Regions from separate parts of the Streptomyces sp. NPDC093510 genome, predicted to be linked through region 4. Evidence: riboswitches for the same ligand, from Rfam matches in the RefSeq annotation. Region 4 holds a riboswitch; each other region holds the start of a gene.
What was found. A riboswitch is a leader RNA that binds a small molecule or an ion and turns the genes downstream of it on or off. The one in region 4 is predicted to bind cobalamin.

Region 1 (4,193 bases), on a different contig from region 4:
GGGCGGGAGCTGGTCGCTCCCGCCCGGCCGCACCGCGCCGCGTCAGGCCGTCAGAGCTCGGCCAGCTCCGCCCGGACCGTCCTGGCCGCCGAGACCAGGTTCTCCAGGGACGTGCGGGTCTCGGGCCAGCCGCGCGTCTTGAGACCGCAGTCGGGATTGACCCACAGCCGCTCGGCGGGAATGGCGTCAAGTCCCTTGCGCAGCAAGGCCGCTGCCTCCTCGGCGCTCGGCACGCGCGGGGAGTGGATGTCGTACACACCGGGTCCCGCCTCGCGCGGGTACCCGTGGGCGGCGAGTTCGCGCGCGACCTGCATGTGGGAGCGGGCCGCCTCCAGGCTGATGACGTCGGCGTCGAGGTCGTCGATGGCCTGGACGACGTCGCCGAACTCGGCGTAGCACATGTGCGTGTGGATCTGCGTGTCCGGACGCACCCCGCTGGTGGTGAGACGGAACGACTCCGTGGCCCACGCCAGATAGCCGGGGTGGTCGGCGGCGCGCAGCGGCAACGTCTCGCGCAGCGCGGGTTCGTCGACCTGGATGACCCGGGTCCCCGCCCTTTCCAGGTCGTCGACCTCGTCGCGCAGGGCGAGGGCCACCTGCCGTGCGGTGTCGCCGAGCGGCTGGTCGTCGCGGACGAACGACCACGCCAGCATGGTGACGGGGCCGGTGAGCATGCCCTTGACGGGACGGCCGGTCAGGGATTGGGCGTACGTCGTCCAGCGCACCGTCATCGGCTCGGGACGGGAGATGTCACCGGCGAGGATCGGCGGCCGCACATAGCGGGTGCCGTACGACTGGACCCAGCCGTGCTGTGTGGCGAGGTAGCCGGTGAGCTGCTCGGCGAAGTACTGCACCATGTCGTTGCGCTCGGGCTCGCCGTGCACCAGGACGTCGATGCCCGTCTTCTCCTGGAAGGCGATCACTTCCCGGATCTCGGCCCTGATGCGCTCCTCGTACCCGGCGCCGTCGATCCGCCCGGCCCGCAGATCGGCGCGGGCGGACCGCAGTTCACCGGTCTGCGGGAAGGAGCCGATGGTCGTCGTCGGCAGGAGCGGGAGGCCGAGGGCGGCGCGCTGGGCAGCAGCCCGCTCCGCGTACGGCTGGGAACGCCGGGCGTCGGCGCCGGTGACGGCTCCGGTACGGGCTCGGACGGCCGGGTCGCGGGTGATGGGGGAGCCCGCCCGGGAGGCCAGATCAGCGCGGTTCGCGGCGAGTTGGGTGGAGATCGTGTCGGTGCCCTGGGCCAGGCCCCGGGCGAGGGTCACGATCTCGCCGGTCTTCTGGCGGGCGAAGGCCAGCCAGCGCAGGATCTGTGGCTCGATGTCACGTTCGAGGGCGGTGTCGATGGGAACGTGGAGGAGCGAGCAGGAGGCGGCGACGTCGACCCGGTCGGCGAGGCCGAGCAGGGTGCCGAGGGTGGCGAGCGACTGCTCCAGGTCGTTGACCCAGATGTTGCGGCCGTTGACGACACCGGCGACCAGCCGCTTGCCAGGCAGCCCGCCGACGGCGGCGAGCGCGTCGAGGTTGGCGGCGGCCGCCTCGGTGAAATCGAGGGCGAGGCCGTCGACCGGGGCCTTCGCGAGCACCGGCAGGGCATCGCCGAGCCGGTCGAAGTACGAGGCGACAAGCAGCTTGGGGCGGTCCGTGAGGGCGCCCAGGTCGCGGTAGGCGCGCTCGGCGGCGTTCAGTTCGGCCGGCGTGCGGTCCTGGACGAGGGCGGGCTCGTCGAGCTGCACCCACTCGGCGCCCGCCGCCCGCAGGTCCGCGAGCACCTCGGCGTACACCGGCAGGAGACGGTCGAGGAGGGTCAGCGGATCGAAGTCGGCGGCCACACCGGGCGCGGGCTTGGCCAGCAGCAGGTAGGTGACCGGGCCGACGAGGACGGGCCGGGCCGAAAGACCCAGCGCCCGCGCCTCCTCGAACTCGGTGACCTGCTTGGTGGAGTCGGCGCTGAACACCGTCCCCGGCCCCAACTCCGGCACGAGGTAGTGATAGTTGGTGTCGAACCACTTCGTCATCTCCAGCGGCGCCACGTCCTGCGTGCCGCGCGCCATCGCGAAATAGCCGTCGAGCGGGTCCGTGTCGACCGCGGCGCGGTGCCGTTCGGGGACGGCGCCGACCATGACGGTGGTGTCCAGAACGTGGTCGTAGTGCGAGAAGTCGCCGGTCGGAACTTCGCCGATGCCGGCGTCGGCGAGCTCCCGCCAGTTGGCCCGGCGCAGTGCGGCGGAGGCGGTACGGAGGGCGTCAGCGGTGACACGGCCCTTCCAGTAGCCCTCGATCGCCTTCTTCAGTTCGCGGTTGCGGCCCTGACGGGGGTAGCCGTACACGGTGGCTCGTGCTGCCGCGGCTGCGGTCCTGCTGGTCACGGAGATCTCCTTCGCGAGATGAATCCCTGAGATCCCGGGGACGGGACGAGAGCGCGAAGGGGCGACCTACCGGACAGTACGAGTGCGCGCGGTGGCGCGGTCGTCCGTCCGATATGTGCGCCGACCCGCCCTCGAGGTCACCGGGATGTCCGCGCCCGAAACGGTTCGTGCGCGGACAGCGGGCAGGTCTTCGGACTCGCGGGCACATCCTCACGGGGGAGGACACCTACTGGCCGTCGCTTCCCGGGACCGGTCTCCGGTCCCAGTGCGTGTGACGGCGGTCGTTCCCGCTCACCGCTGCGGGGCAGTCCCGGATTCTCACCGGGTTCCCTCTTACGACGCTCCCGCCTGGCGGACGGGGCGAACCAGCTGCACTGATCACCATACGGCGCCGTCCGCAGGCGGGCCGGGCCGGGACCGGATCCGAAAGGTGAGCTGCGACACGCGGCGCCGGACCGGCCGGCTATCCCGAACACTCCCGGGCCCGGCGCCCGGCGCCGCTGAGCAGGTCGACGCGCTGTCCCGCCCCTTCCTTGAGGACGTAGAGGGTGCCGTCCTCGGGCGTCCAGTAGCGGGGAACCAGAAAGACGCGGTCTCCGGAGACGTGGAACAGACGCAGCCCGCCGTACTCGTACGCGTACCGGCTGCCCTGGTCGGTGACGCGGCGGAAGCAGCTGCCGCCGCCGCGGATCATCAGATCCTTCTCGCTGAAGACGACGACGGCGGGGAAATCGCCGCTGAGCAGGGTCCGCTCGGTCAGCTCCGCCCGGCCGCGGCCCGCGATCGCCGCGTACGTCGACACGGCCCAGAACAGCGACAGGACACAGACGAAGAGCGTGAGCCCCCAGAGGCGCAGGTCCGGGCGGTCACGGGTGCGGGCGTACGCGGTGAGCGCGAAGCCGCCGATCGTGGTGAGCGGCAGCAACAGGTCGAACAGCCAGGGACTGAGCGGATACAGCGGTACGAGGGCGAGGGGCACCGCCCACGCGAATCGCAGCACGCGCACGGCGCGGGCGAGCCGTTCCGGTTCGCCCGCCGCCCAGCGGAGCAGTCCGAGCGCGCCGAGCGCGATGCCTGCCGCGCACCAGGCCGGGAGGTAGAGGGCCCCGACGCTGCGCAGCAGGTAGTCGCTGGTGGAGAAGTGGAAGACGGTGTCGCGCAGACCGAGGGCTTTGGTCTCGGCGTCGGTGCTCGCCCAGCCGAAGTAGAACAGGACGGCGGTCAGGAGAGTGACGAGGGAACCGATGGCTCCGACGATCTCGACCCAGCCGATGGCGGGTTCGGGGAGGGCCGGGGGCGGGGCCGGAGCTGGAGCCGGGCCCGGGGCGGGGTCCGGAGTCGGCGCTGGGGCGGGCTGTGGGGCAGGGGAGGGCCGGGGTGCCGGATCAGGGTCGGCGGGCGGTTGCGGTCCGGGTTGCGGCCGCGGTTCAGGAGGCCCGGTCATCGGTGCAGGGCGCCGGACATGGGTGACGCGGAGGAGGGCGACGGAGACTGCTGGACGCCGCTCCAGTCGACGGTGAACGCCGCCTGCTTGGCCACCCTCGCGCCGCTCTTCGTCACGAGCGTCACGTCGATGACCGTCGGACGCCGGCCCTCGAAGCGGTCGGGTCCCGGCAGGTCGACGGTGACCGTCCCGTCCTTGCAGCACCGCACCTTGTCGTCCTCGTCGCCGAAGGGTTCGAGGACGACCGGAGCCGTCAGCTCCGCGGCACGCAGCTCCACGGTGTCCGGCGCGTCGGGCCACGTGCCGTAGAAGCCGATCGACGCGCCCGGCGCGACGCTGCGATCCGTGGCGCTGATCGTGTTGCCGCAGGCCGCGACACC
Region 2 (4,193 bases), on a different contig from region 4:
CCACATGCCACTGACGTCCAACAGAAGCCTGGGTAAATGGAACACATCACGCTTCTCCTCGGGATCGTGATCGTCACCGCTCTCGTGTTCGATTTCACGAACGGTTTCCACGACACTGCCAACGCGATGGCGACGACCATCTCGACCGGCGCTCTCAAGCCCAAGACGGCGGTGGCCATGTCCGCCGTGCTCAACCTCGTCGGAGCCTTCCTCTCCGTCGAAGTCGCCAAGACGATCTCAGGCGGCATCGTCAACGAGGACGGCCTCAAAACCGAGGTGATCTTCGCCGCGCTCGTCGGCGCGATTCTCTGGAACCTCCTGACCTGGCTGGTCGGCCTGCCCTCCAGCTCCTCCCACGCGCTCTTCGGCGGCCTCATCGGTGCCGCGGTCATGTCGATGGGCTGGTCGTCGATCAACGGCGGCACCGTCGTCACCAAGATCCTGATCCCGGCCCTCGCCGCGCCGCTCGTGGCGGGTCTCGCCGCTGCGCTGGCCACACGCCTGACGTACCGGATCGGCCGCAACACCGACACCAAGGCCACCGCCAAGGGCTACCGCGCGGGCCAGATCGCCTCCGCGGGCCTCGTCTCGCTGGCCCACGGCACCAACGACGCGCAGAAGACCATGGGCATCATCACGCTCGCCCTGGTCACCGGCGGCGTCCTGAACCCCGGCGCGAACCCCCCGATGTGGGTCATCGTCTCGGCCGGTGTGGCCATCGCCCTCGGCACGTACCTCGGCGGCTGGCGCATCATCCGCACCATGGGCAAGGGCCTCACCGACCTCCAGCCGCAGCAGGGCTTCGCCGCCCAGACCAGCGCCGCGACGGTCATCCTGGCCTCCTCGCACCTGGGCTTCTCGCTCTCCACCACCCAGTCCTGCTCCGGCGCCGTGATGGGCGCGGGCCTCGGCCGCAAGGGCGGCGTGGTCCGCTGGTCGACCGCGACCCGGATGTTCATCGCCTGGGGTCTGACCCTGCCGGCCGCCGGTCTGGTCGGCGCGGGCGCCGAGTTCCTCACCCAGCAGGGCCCCTGGGGCGTCGCGGTCACCGCCGCGCTCCTGGTCGCGGGCTCCGCCGTCATCTGGGCGCTCTCGCGGCGCAACGCCGTCACCCACACCAACGTCACCGACGACGAGATCCGCCACGACGGCACCACGGCCGCCGAGCCCGCGGGCGTCGTCACCACCGCGATCGCCGCCGTCAGCCCGCCCCCGGTGGGCACGACGGCCGCCATGACCGGCCCGGACGAGGCCGTCAAGGCCACCCTCTCGGCCCCGACCACGACCACGACCGGCGCCATGGCGGACCCCGCCAGGCCGGCGACGGTGTAAGGACAGACGACCATGAGCATCGACTGGGCAGCTCTCGGCTCCGTCTTCGGAGTCAGCCTCGTGGTGACCGTGGCCCTGGTGGGCCTGTTCACCCTCGGGATCGTCGGCCTCTCCCAGCAGGAGCGGGCGGCCTCCTCCACCGGCGGCTCCGCGGCCATGGCCCGCACCGGCGCGTACGCCTGCTTCGCCCTGTGCGCGGCGGCCGTGGCGTACGGGATCTATCTGATCGTCGCCTGACACAGCAGCGTTCCCGGGTGGGGCGCGGAGCGTGCGAAAACGCTCCGCGCCCCACTCTTGTATGTGGGCCCCAACACACTCTCCCACCGCAGGTCAACGGCGAGTTGACGGGCATTCGCGGGGCGTGGTGGACTGCCGGGGCCAACTACGGCGGCAGAAGAGGAAGCCGGTGCGAATCCGGCGCGGTCCCGCCACTGTCACCGGGGAGAGACCTCCCCGCGAGCCAGGAACTCTCGCCGCCGATCACGTCGAACCAGGGCGCGGACACCCTGAGTGAGGACATATCGCCATGCTCGGCCGCCCGTTGCCGGTTCCTTCTCTGAGTACGAGTTCCCTCCTCAGCGCAGCGGCGGGCTGAGCCCATGAGTGCCGATCGCGACTTCGCGTACGGCGCCGCCGCCGGACTCCTCGGTGACCTGCTGCTCGGCGATCCCCGCCGTGGCCATCCTGTCGCCGCGTTCGGACGGGCGGCGGGTGCCGTCGAACGGGTGCTGTGGCGCGACCACCGCGGGTGGGGCGCGCTGCACGCCGTGGTGTGCGCCGGGGGTGCGGCGGGCGCCGCCGTCCTCGCCTCTTCTCTCGTACGCCGGTCACGTGCCGGGTCCGTGGCGCTGACCGCCGCCGCGACCTGGGCCGTGGTCGGCGGGACCTCGCTCGGCCGTGAGGCGCGGGCGATCGGCGGGGCGCTGGAGGCCGGCGACGTCGAGGTCGCGCGGGAGCGGCTGCCGCATCTGTGCGGGCGGGACCCGCAGGCGCTGGACGCCGACGGCATCGCGCGGGCCGTCGTGGAGTCCGTCGCCGAGAACACGTCCGACGCGGTGGTGGGGGCGCTCGTGTGGGGCGCCTTCGGCGGGGTGCCGGGGCTCGTCGCCTTCCGTGCCGTGAACACGCTCGACGCGATGGTCGGGCACAAGTCGTCGCGGTACCGGCGCTACGGCTGGGCCTCCGCGCGGCTCGACGACGTCTTCGGCTGGCCGGGGGCGCGGCTCACCGCCGTGCTGGCCGCGCTGGCCGGGGAGTCACCCTCGGGGGCGGTGCGGGCGTGGCGCGCGGACGCCGCGAAGCATCCGAGCCCCAACGCCGGACCCGTCGAGGCCGCCTTCGCCGGGGCGCTGGGCGTCCGGCTCGGCGGGACCCTGTCGTACGCGGGACGGGTCGAGCACCGGCCCGTGCTGAACACGGACGGGCGTGACGTGGGCGTGGCCGACATCGAGCGGGCAGTGAAGCTTTCCCGGTGCGTGAGCTGGCTGGCTCTAGGCGCCTCGGTGACCGCCCGCCTGGCGCTGCGGTCGGCAAAGTCAGGGAGAAACGTATGAGTGGTGGGCTGCTCGTCGCAGGGACCACCTCGGACGCCGGGAAGAGCGTCGTCACCGCGGGCATCTGCCGGTGGCTGACCCGCAAGGGTGTGTCCGTCGCGCCGTTCAAGGCGCAGAACATGTCCCTCAACTCCTTCGTCACCCGCGAGGGCGCCGAGATCGGGCGGGCGCAGGCCATGCAGGCGCAGGCCGCCCGCGTCGAGCCGAGCGCGCTGATGAATCCCGTGCTGCTCAAGCCCGGCGGCGACCGCTCCAGCCAGGTCGTGCTGATGGGCAAGCCGGTGGGCGAGATGAGCGCCCGCGGCTACCACGGAGGGCGGCAGGCGGCGCTGCTCGACACCGTCGTGGGGTGTCTGGAGGAGCTGCGGGGCAGCTATGACGCCGTGATCTGTGAGGGCGCGGGCAGTCCCGCCGAGATCAACCTGCGGCGCACCGACATCGTGAACATGGGCATCGCGCGCGCCGCCCGCTTCCCCGTGCTCGTCGTCGGGGACATCGACCGGGGCGGGGTCTTCGCGTCGTTCTTCGGGACGACGGCGCTGCTGAGCGCGGCCGACCAGGAGCTCGTCGCCGGCTACCTGGTGAACAAGTTCCGTGGGGACGTCTCCCTCCTCGAGCCCGGTCTCGACATGCTGCTCGGGCTCACCGGGCGGCGTACGTACGGCGTGCTGCCGTTCCAGCACGGGCTCGGCATCGACGAGGAGGACGGCCTGCGGGTCTCCCTGCGGGGTGCGGTGCGGGAGTCCGTGGTGGCGCCGCCGGTCGGCGAGGACGTGCTGCGGGTCGCCGTGTGCGCCGTGCCGCTGATGTCCAACTTCACGGACGTCGACGCGCTGGCCGCCGAGCCGGGCGTCGTCGTGCGGTTCGTGGACCGGGCGGAGGAGCTCGTCGACGCCGACCTCGTCGTCGTACCGGGCACGCGCGGGACCGTGCGCGCCCTTCAGTGGCTGCGCGAGCGCGGCCTCGCGGACGCCCTCGCGCGCCGCGCCGCCGAGGGGCGGCCCGTGCTCGGCATCTGCGGCGGCTTCCAGGTCCTCGGCGAGCACATCGAGGACGAGGTCGAGTCGCGTGCCGGGTCCGTCGACGGGCTCGGGCTGCTGCCCGTGCGGGTGCGGTTCGCCCGCGAGAAGACCCTCGCGCGGCCGGTGGGCGAGGCCCTCGGGGAGCGCGTCGAGGGGTACGAGATCCATCACGGCGTGGCCGACGTCGCGGGCGGGGAGACCTTCCTGGACGGCTGCCGGGTCGGCGAGGTGTGGGGCACGCACTGGCACGGGTCGCTGGAGAGCGACGCGTTCCGGCGCCGGTTCC
Region 3 (4,193 bases), on a different contig from region 4:
GGGCCACCCGGACGCCCAGCGCCGCCGCGGCCTCCGGGCCGAACGCGAAGGCGTCGAGGGTGCGGGCGTGGCCGAGGCAGACGGCCAGTGCCACCGCGAGCACCGCCGCGCACAGCCAGACGTCCGTCCAGCCGATCCCGCTGAGCGAGCCGAGGAGCCAGAACAGGATGCCCCGGGTGGTCTCCGCGTCGCCCGCCGTGAGGACGACGAACGACGTGAGCGCGGAGAAGAGCTGCATGGCCGCGACGCCGGACAGCACGACGCGGTCCGTCGTGTCGCCCAGCGTGTGGCTCAGGAGCAGGACCAGCGCGAAGGAGCAGAGCGCGCCCGCGAAGGCGCCCGCGGAGACCGACACCACTCCCCCGCCGACGCCGAGGACGACGACCGCGACCGCTCCCGTGGACGCCCCGGACGAGACTCCCAGCACGAAGGGGTCGGCGAGGGGGTTGCGGAGCAGGGACTGCATGACCGCCCCGCAGACCGCGAGGCCCGCGCCGCACACCGCGGCGAGCAGGGTGCGCGGCATCCGCAGGTTCCAGACGATGCCGTCCCTGATCGGGCTGAGCGGGCTCTCGCCCCAGCCGAGGTGGGCGGCGACGGTCGCCCACACGTCGGGCACGGAGATGTCGGCGGGGCCGATGGTGACCGCCACGGACACGGACATCACGAGCGCGGCGACCCCGGCCGGCCACAGGAGCGCCTGCCGCACACCCTTCCGTACGCCGTCCGGCACGTCCTCCTGTACGCCGGCGTCCCCACTGCCCTGCCGAACGCCGTCCCGAACGCCGGGCGCGGCCTCCCTCACTTGACCAGCCCGAACTTCCGCAGGCCCGCGGCGACCTGTTCGATGCCGTCGACCGTGCGGATCGTGGGGTTCATGGCCTGGCCGCTGAGCAGGACGTACCGCTTCTTCTTCACGGCGGTCAGGTTCTTGGTCGCCGGGTTGGACTCCAGGAACTTGATCTTCGCCGCCGCGCTCTCGGCGGACTGCGACTTGCGGGTGAGGTCGCCGATGACGAGGACGTCGGGGTCGCGGTCGGCGACGGTCTCCCAGTTGATCTGGGGCCATTCCTCGCGGGTGTCGTCGAAGACGTTCTTCGTGCCGAGTTCGCGGGTGATGATGCCGGGCGCGCCGCAGCAGCCCGCCATGTACGGGGCGTCGGAGTTGGCGAACCAGTACAGGAGCGTGGTGTCCGCGGCGGCTGCCTTGTCGATGTCCTTCGTCGCCTTCGTGACCCGGCGCTTCATGTCGGCGACCAGCTTCTCGCCGCGCCGCTCGACGTGGAACACCTTCGCCAGGTCGCGCACCTCGTCGTAGACGGTGTCCATGGTGAGGGTCTTGACGCGTTTGCCGTCGCCGTCGCCGTTGTTGTCCTTGCCCGCGCAGTCGGTGGGCGAGACGTAGACGGGGACGCCGAGGTCGTCGAACTTCGCGCGGTCGGCGACGCCGCCCTTGCCGACCGTGTAGAGGAAGGAGGCGCTGACGAAGTCCGGCTCCTTGGCGAGGACCTTCTCCAGCGACGGGTAGCGGTCGGCGAGCCGCTCCACCTTCGCGTTGTCCTTCTCCAGGCCCTTCAGGACCGGGTCGGTCCAGGTGCCGGTGCCCGCCATGCGGTCGGCGAGGCCGAGGGAGAGGAGGATCTCCGTGGAGCCCTGGTCGAGGGAGACGGCCCGCTGCGGCGGTGCCTCGACCTTCGCCTCCTTGCCGCAGGAGGCGACCGTGACCGGGTAGCCGTCGGCGCTCTTGCCCGCGGACTTCTGTGCGGAGCCGTCGCCGCACGCGGTGAGCGCGAACAGGCAGGCACAGAGGAGGGCGGATATACGGGCTGTCGAGGACACGTGATCCCTTGAGTGTCACGGCTCATACGCGGAGCCTGGCCTGCGTCGGACCCCCGCCGCCGGGTGAGCGGCCGGAGGGCGCCAGCAGGTCTTCGGACTCGGGATCGGCCGGGCGGGGCGCCTTCCCGGGCGTCTTGCGACGTCCAGTGGCCGTGGCCCCGCCCGTCCCCCTCACCGCTGCGCGTCAGTTCCGGATTCGCACCGGATTCCCTGGCCCAGGTGTGGGTTTGACTGGCTTGCGCAAGTTATCACGCTCCTTCACGGGGTCGGCCCGGGCCTCGGCTCGCCGCGGTAGGTGCCGAAGGACCAGCGGTTTCCCTCGGGATCGGCGATACCGAACTCACGACTCCCGTACGGCTTGTCCTCGATCTCAGCGGTGATCCTGACGCCGGCCGCGGTGAGGCGCTCGTACAGGGCGTCGACCTGGTCGGTGACGATGTAGGCGCCGGAGGTGCCCGGCGTGCCGCAGGCCTCGGAGGCCGACTCGGGGTCGTACGAGCCGAGCATGATGCCGCCGCCCTCGGGCCAGTCGAGCTGGGCGTGGGCGACGCGGCCGCCGTCCTCGTAGACGGCGGTGCGCAGGAAGCCGACGGTGCCGACGAGGAAGTCGATCAGCGCGGGGGCGTCCTCGGCCTGGAGGGCCGGCCAGATGGCGGGGGCGGGTGTGGTGAGCGGCTGGTGCTGTGTGGTGTCCGGTGTGGTGTTCATGTGTCCCACTCTTCTCCCGCGTCGTGTGCCCCGGCTTGGATATTCCGGCACTCTTCGGCCAGCCATCGCGTCGGGCTTGCCTCCGTGTACTGCCGGAAGTCGCGTACGAGGTGGGAGTGGTCGTAGTAGCCGGTGTCGGCGGCGACCCGGGCGAGGTCCGGCGGGCCGCCCGCCGCGACGGCCCGGACCATGGCGGCCTTGGCGTGCTGGAACCGCATCAGGCGGGCGGCCTGCTTGGGGCTCAGCCCGGTCTCGGCGCGGAACAGCGTGGTCAGCCTGCGCTCGCTGAGCGCGACGTGCCGGGACAGGCCGCCGAGGGTGCCCGCGCCCCGGTGCCGGGCCAGCCACGCCCAGGCCTCGGCGACCTCCGGCCGTACGGAGGCGGCGCGGTCCGGGACGGCGCACCGCCTCAGGTAGGCCGACAGGAGGGTGAAGCGGTCCTCCCAGCGGTCCAGCTCGCACAGGCGCTCGCGGACCTCGGCGGCGTGGTCGCCGAAGACGTCGGTGCCGCCGACGACGAGCTGTCCGGCCAGTTCGGCGGCGGGCAGGCCGAGGAGCGGGCGGGCCGCGAGAGGGTGCACGGCGAGCTGGATGCCCGCCTCGTGCTCGGGCTGGACGACGTACGCCGGGCTCTGGTGCAGGCCGCCCACGACGATGTCGGTGCGCGCGGCCCGCGGGCCCGTGGCCTGGTCGGGAGTGCCGCCGGTGGCGATGGGCCCGTCCAGCGAGAAGATCACCGTCAGGTACGGCGACGGGAGGCCCCGGTGCAGGGCGGGCCGCTGCCCCGCGGTGCGGTAGCCGACCGCGGAGACGACCATGCCGTCGAGCCGCGGAACGGCCCGGACGAACTCACGGGAGCCCATGGACCCAGTATGCGCGGAGCCCCTCCGCTACCCGTGTTCACCTGCCTCATGCCGCCGCGCCCCGGTGACTTCGATCATGGGAAATGCCTGCCGCGCCCCATAGCATTGCGCGCCGCTCCGGACGGGGCCGCGCATCGCTCTCAGGGAACGGCAGGGACGTAGAGACATGGCAGTACGGGCAAAGGGCAAGCTGGCCGTCATCGGCACCACGGGCGCGCTGGCCGCCGCCGTCCTCGCGGGCAGCGCACTGTGGCCGACGAGCGAGGCGACCGCCGCCGGCACCTCGGCGGCCACCGCCCGCGAGCTGTCGCACTGGCCGAAGCCCGTTGCGAAGAAGCTCGGCAAGGTCATCGCGGAGAACGGACACAAGGGCGCGTACGCCGTCTTCGACGCGGACAACACGACGTACCGCAACGACCTGGAGGAGTCGCTGCTCCCCTTCCTGGAGATGAAGGGCGTCCTCACGCGCAAGACGATGGACCCGTCCCTGAAGGTCATCCCCTTCAAGGACAAGGCAGGGCACAAGGAGAGCCTCTACAGCTACTACAACCGGCTGTGCGAGGTGGACGACCAGGTCTGCTACCCGTGGGCCGCGCAGATCTTCTCCGGCTTCACGCTGAAAGAGCTCAAGGGGTACGTCGACGAGCTCCTCGCGTACAAGAAGCCGATCCCCGCCGAGTACTACGAGGACGGGAAGCCGACGAAGACCGAGGTGAAGCCGCCGGAGTTCTCGCGCGGCATGCAGCAGCTCTACAAGACGCTCCAGGCGCACGGCATCGAGGT
Region 4 (4,193 bases):
CGAGGCCGCCCAGCGTCCAGTACAGGACTTCCTTGAGGTGGTCCGCGCTGTCGGCGGTGACGAGGATGAGGCTGGTCAGCGCGGTCAGGATGTACGAGACGGCGACGCCGGCGAGGATCAGGCGCCCGGTGGCGAAGCCGCCGCCGCTCCTGGCCAGGGCGTAGACGAGGATCAGGGAGAGCAGGGCGCCCGCGAAGGAGGCGGCGGGGATCGTGACGGTGGTCGACAGGCTCGCGCCGAGTCCGAAGACGCCGCCGAGGACGATCGCGCAGACGGCGCCGACGGAGGCGCCCGAGGAGACGCCGAGCAGGAACGGGTCGGCGAGCGGGTTGCGGACGAGGGCCTGGAGGACGGTGCCGATGACGGCGAGTCCGGCCCCCACGGTCGCCCCGAGCAGGACTCTGGGGAGGCGGACGTCCAGCACGATGGTCCGGAACGGGGAGGGTTCCGCGCGGCCTGTGAGGATCTCCAGGACGTCGGCGGTGGGGATGCGGACGGAGCCGAGGGCGAGTCCGGCCACGAGGGCCACCGCGAGAGCCGCGCAGAGCGTCGCGGTGACCGTGGTGTAGCGCAGTCGCTTCACAGCTGTGCCGCCAGCTTCCTCACCGCCTCGGGTGCTCGTACTCCCGTGACCATGTCCGAGAGCGGCAGGACCGCGAAGCGCTTGTTCTTGATGGCGGGGACGTCCTGGAGGACCGGGTCGTCCAGGAGCCGCTTCTTCTTCTGGGCGACGGTCGTGGCGCCGTAGTCGAGGATCACGATGGCCTCGGGCCTGTTCTTCACGACGGTCTCCCAGGACGCGTCGCTGAAGGACTTGTCGACGTGGGCGAAGATGTTGCGGCCGCCCGCCCGCTCGATGATGTCGTTGCCGATACCGCGGCCGCCCGCCGTGAACGCGGTCTTGTCGCCGCTGTCGTAGACGAAGACGGAGAGCGGCTTTCCGCCCTTGGCCTTGGCCTTCGTCTTCTCGGCGGTGGCGGCCAGTTCGCGCTGGGCGCCCTTCACCCACTTGTCGGCGCGGGCCCGCACCCCGAAGGTGGAGCCGACCTCGCGGATCTCGCGGTAGACGTCGTCCATGGAGACGGACTTCTTGGCGCAGCCCTCTACGTTGAGGCGGCTTTCGATGCCGGACTTGGCGAGCGCCGAGCGGCTGCGGCCCTCACCGGCGAGGAAGGCGCTCGCGTATCCGCCGTAGACGAAGTCGGGGTTGGCGGCGAGCAGCTTCTCGTAGGAGGGGTACTCCTTGGCGAGCACGGGGATCGAGCCGTACGCCTTCTCATACTTCGGGAGGACCTTGTCGTCGAGGTAGGCGGTGCCCGCGATGTGGTCCTTGAGGCCGAGTTCCAGCATCACTTCGGTGGTGTGCTGGTTCATGGTGACGGCGCGCTTCGGCGGTGCGTCGTACGTCGTCCTCACGCCGCAGTTGGTGACGGTGTACGGGAATCCGGCGGCCTTGGCCGCGGGCTTCGCGTCACGGCCGGAGTCCGAGGACGAGCACGCGGCGAGCGGGACGAGCAGGGCCGCGGCGGCCAGGGCGCGTATCGGGCGGGACATGGCTGAACTGCCTCCTCCAGGGGATTTCCGCGTCCCCTGCGTTGCGTGGAGAAGGGCGGCAGGTCAGTTCCTGACTCCCCCGCCCCGGCGCGTGCCGGGGGGCGGGGTCACAGTGGCGGGACCGTGCCGGGTTCGCACCGGCTTCCTGGCTCCCGCCGCCCTCGTGAGTAAAGCTCAGTATGCCTGTACGACCTTTACCTCTTCCTCGGTGACCTCTCCGTCCACGATCCGGAACGAGCGGAACTGGAAGGGGCCCGCGTCGTCGGTGTCCGCGGTGGAGACCAGGACGTAGTGGGCGCCGGGTTCGTTGGCGTACGTGATGTCGGTGCGCGAGGGGTAGGCCTCGGTCGCGGTGTGCGAGTGGTAGACGATCACGGGCTCCTCGTCGCGGTCGTCGAGCTCGCGGTAGAGCTTGAGCAGGTCACCCGAGTCGAACTCGTAGAACGTGGGCGAGCGCGCGGCGTTCAGCATCGGGATGAACCGCTCGGGGCGGCCGGTGCCCTCCGGGCCCGCGACCATGCCGCAGGCCTCGTCGGGGTGGTCCTGGCGCGCGTGCGCGACGATCTGGTCGTAAAGGGCCTGGGTGATGGTCAGCATGGCAGCCAGGATAAGCAGAGGGGCCCACCCGTACCGAAGTGTGGTACGAGCGGGCCCGAATGCTGGACAGCGGCCTTGGGGAGCCGGTCAGTCCTGGCGGTCAGCCTTGGAGAGGCGGTCAGTCCTTGGAGAGGCGGTCGCCGTCGGAGGCACCGGCGGAGGCGTCCTCGGAGAGGCCGAACTTCCGCTTGTTGAACGCCGCGGCCTGCGGGTTGCGGCTCTTGAGGACCAGGTAGGCGACCGTGAGGATCGCGGCCCAGACCGGAGCGGCGTACAGGGAGATCCGCGCGTCCTTGTCGACGCCCATCATCACGATGACCATGCCGATGAAGAGGAGGGCGAACCAGCTCGTGTACGGGGCGCCCGGGGCCCGGAAGGTGGACTGCGGCAGCTCGCCGCGGTCGGCCTTGCGGCGGTAGCGGATCTGGCAGGCCAGGATCATGATCCAGGCCCACATGCCGGAGATGGTCGCGAAGGAGACGACGTAGTTGAACGCCTCGCCCGGCCACTGGTAGTTGATCCAGACGCCGACCAGCATGAACGCGGCGGAGGCCGTGGTGCCGATCAGCGGCAGGCCGTTCTTCGTGAGCTTGGTGAAGAACTTCGGGCCCTGGCCGTTGAGCGCGAGGTCGCGCAGCATGCGGCCGGTGGAGTACATGCCGGAGTTGCAGGAGGAGAGTGCGGCGGTGAGGACCACGAAGTTCACGATCGCGGCGCCGACGCCGAGGCCCATCTTCTCGAAGGCCGCGACGAACGGCGAGACGCCGGGCTGGAAGTGCGTCCACGGGACGACCGACAGGATCATGATGAGCGCGCCGACGTAGAAGACGGCGATGCGCCACGGCACGGTGTTGATGGCCTTGGGCAGGACGGTCTTCGGGTCCTTGGACTCGCCCGCGGTGACGCCGACGAGCTCGACGGCGAGGAAGGCGAACATCACGATCTGCAGGGTCATCAGCGTGGAGCCGATGCCGTTGGGGAAGAAACCGCCCTGGTTCCACAGGTGGGCCACGGTCGCGGTGTCACCGGCGTCGGAGAAGCCGATGGTGAGGATGCCGATGCAGATCAGGATCATGCCGATGATGGCGGTGACCTTGACCATCGAGAACCAGAACTCCAGCTCACCGAAGAGCTTCACGGAGATGAGGTTCGCGCCGTACAGGATGACGGTGAAGATCAGCGCGTACGCCCATTGTGGGACGGAGCCATGTGTCCAGTACTGCATGTACTGGGCGGCCGCTGTCACTTCCGTGATGCCGGTGACGACCCAGAAGAGCCAGTACGTCCAGCCGGTCACGAATCCGAAGAACGGGCCCATGAACTCGCGTGCGTACTCCGAGAAGGAGCCGGACACGGGCCGGTACATGAGGAGCTCGCCGAGCGCCCGCATGATGAAGAAGATGACGAGGCCCGCGATGGCGTACGCCAGGATGAGGCTGGGGCCGGCCTTGTGGATGGCCTTGCCCGCGCCGAGGAACAGGCCGGTGCCGATGGCACCGCCGATCGCGATCATCTGGATCTGCCGGGCTCCGAGCCCGCGCTGGTAACCCTCGCCGGACGAGCCGTCCTGCGCGACACCGTTGCCGCCGTGCTCGTCGTGCTGCTCTTCGACCTGCACTGAGGTCATGGTGACGCCTTTCTCCATGCTGATCCGCGCCCGCACATCTGCGTTGTGGCTGCGGATCAGGTCCTGATCCCCCCGGATACGAATGGAGTGCTACCGGCGGTCTGCCGGCTCGAGCGCCCTCGGCGACATGGGTGGCGTAGCCGAGTGGTCGTGAAGATTTATCACGGCGGCAACAGTGAGGGAATGAGCCACCTGTGACGCACACCACAGGGAGAAGCGGACAAAGTGCACTTGACACCACAAAGGCGGGCAATGAAGTGACGGGATCGTTATCCGGATTTGAGACTCCGCTGAGCGAACAGGCCGCCGCGTGAACGGAACCTGTCTACTACAACAAATTTCGCTGCCCTGTGCACGGAATTCTGCCCGGAATCAGTCCAGCAACGTCCCGACCAGCGTTTCCTGTAGTCCGCCG

Region 1: linked by a shared signal. The riboswitch ahead of metE (5-methyltetrahydropteroyltriglutamate--homocysteine S-methyltransferase) and the one ahead of AB0N81_RS38670 (ABC transporter substrate-binding protein) in region 4 are both predicted to bind cobalamin.
Region 2: linked by a shared signal. The riboswitch ahead of AB0N81_RS08850 (cobalamin biosynthesis protein) and the one ahead of AB0N81_RS38670 (ABC transporter substrate-binding protein) in region 4 are both predicted to bind cobalamin.
Region 3: linked by a shared signal. The riboswitch ahead of AB0N81_RS07020 (ABC transporter substrate-binding protein) and the one ahead of AB0N81_RS38670 (ABC transporter substrate-binding protein) in region 4 are both predicted to bind cobalamin.

What each region holds. Positions count from the first base shown of each region.
Region 1 is NZ_JBFBEE010000005.1:207,768-211,960, reverse strand. Features, by position in the region: gene metE (5-methyltetrahydropteroyltriglutamate--homocysteine S-methyltransferase) at 51-2,369, opposite strand; cobalamin riboswitch at 2,533-2,754, opposite strand; gene AB0N81_RS10200 (hypothetical protein) at 2,833-3,813, opposite strand; gene AB0N81_RS10195 (hypothetical protein) at 3,810-4,193, opposite strand, start outside.
Region 2 is NZ_JBFBEE010000004.1:387,978-392,170, reverse strand. Features, by position in the region: gene AB0N81_RS08860 (inorganic phosphate transporter) at 37-1,332, shown strand; gene AB0N81_RS08855 (hypothetical protein) at 1,345-1,569, shown strand; cobalamin riboswitch at 1,689-1,822, shown strand; gene AB0N81_RS08850 (cobalamin biosynthesis protein) at 1,932-2,885, shown strand; gene AB0N81_RS08845 (cobyric acid synthase) at 2,882-4,193, shown strand, end outside.
Region 3 is NZ_JBFBEE010000003.1:505,492-509,684, reverse strand. Features, by position in the region: gene AB0N81_RS07025 (iron chelate uptake ABC transporter family permease subunit) at 1-664, opposite strand, end outside; gene AB0N81_RS07020 (ABC transporter substrate-binding protein) at 802-1,839, opposite strand; cobalamin riboswitch at 1,905-2,090, opposite strand; gene AB0N81_RS07015 (VOC family protein) at 2,098-2,547, opposite strand; gene AB0N81_RS07010 (helix-turn-helix domain-containing protein) at 2,544-3,410, opposite strand; gene AB0N81_RS07005 (HAD family hydrolase) at 3,577-4,193, shown strand, end outside.
Region 4 is NZ_JBFBEE010000039.1:3,119-7,311, reverse strand. Features, by position in the region: gene AB0N81_RS38675 (iron ABC transporter permease) at 1-583, opposite strand, end outside; gene AB0N81_RS38670 (ABC transporter substrate-binding protein) at 580-1,554, opposite strand; cobalamin riboswitch at 1,598-1,756, opposite strand; gene AB0N81_RS38665 (M67 family metallopeptidase) at 1,729-2,151, opposite strand; gene AB0N81_RS38660 (amino acid permease) at 2,270-3,778, opposite strand; gene AB0N81_RS38655 (DUF2017 domain-containing protein) at 4,151-4,193, opposite strand, start outside.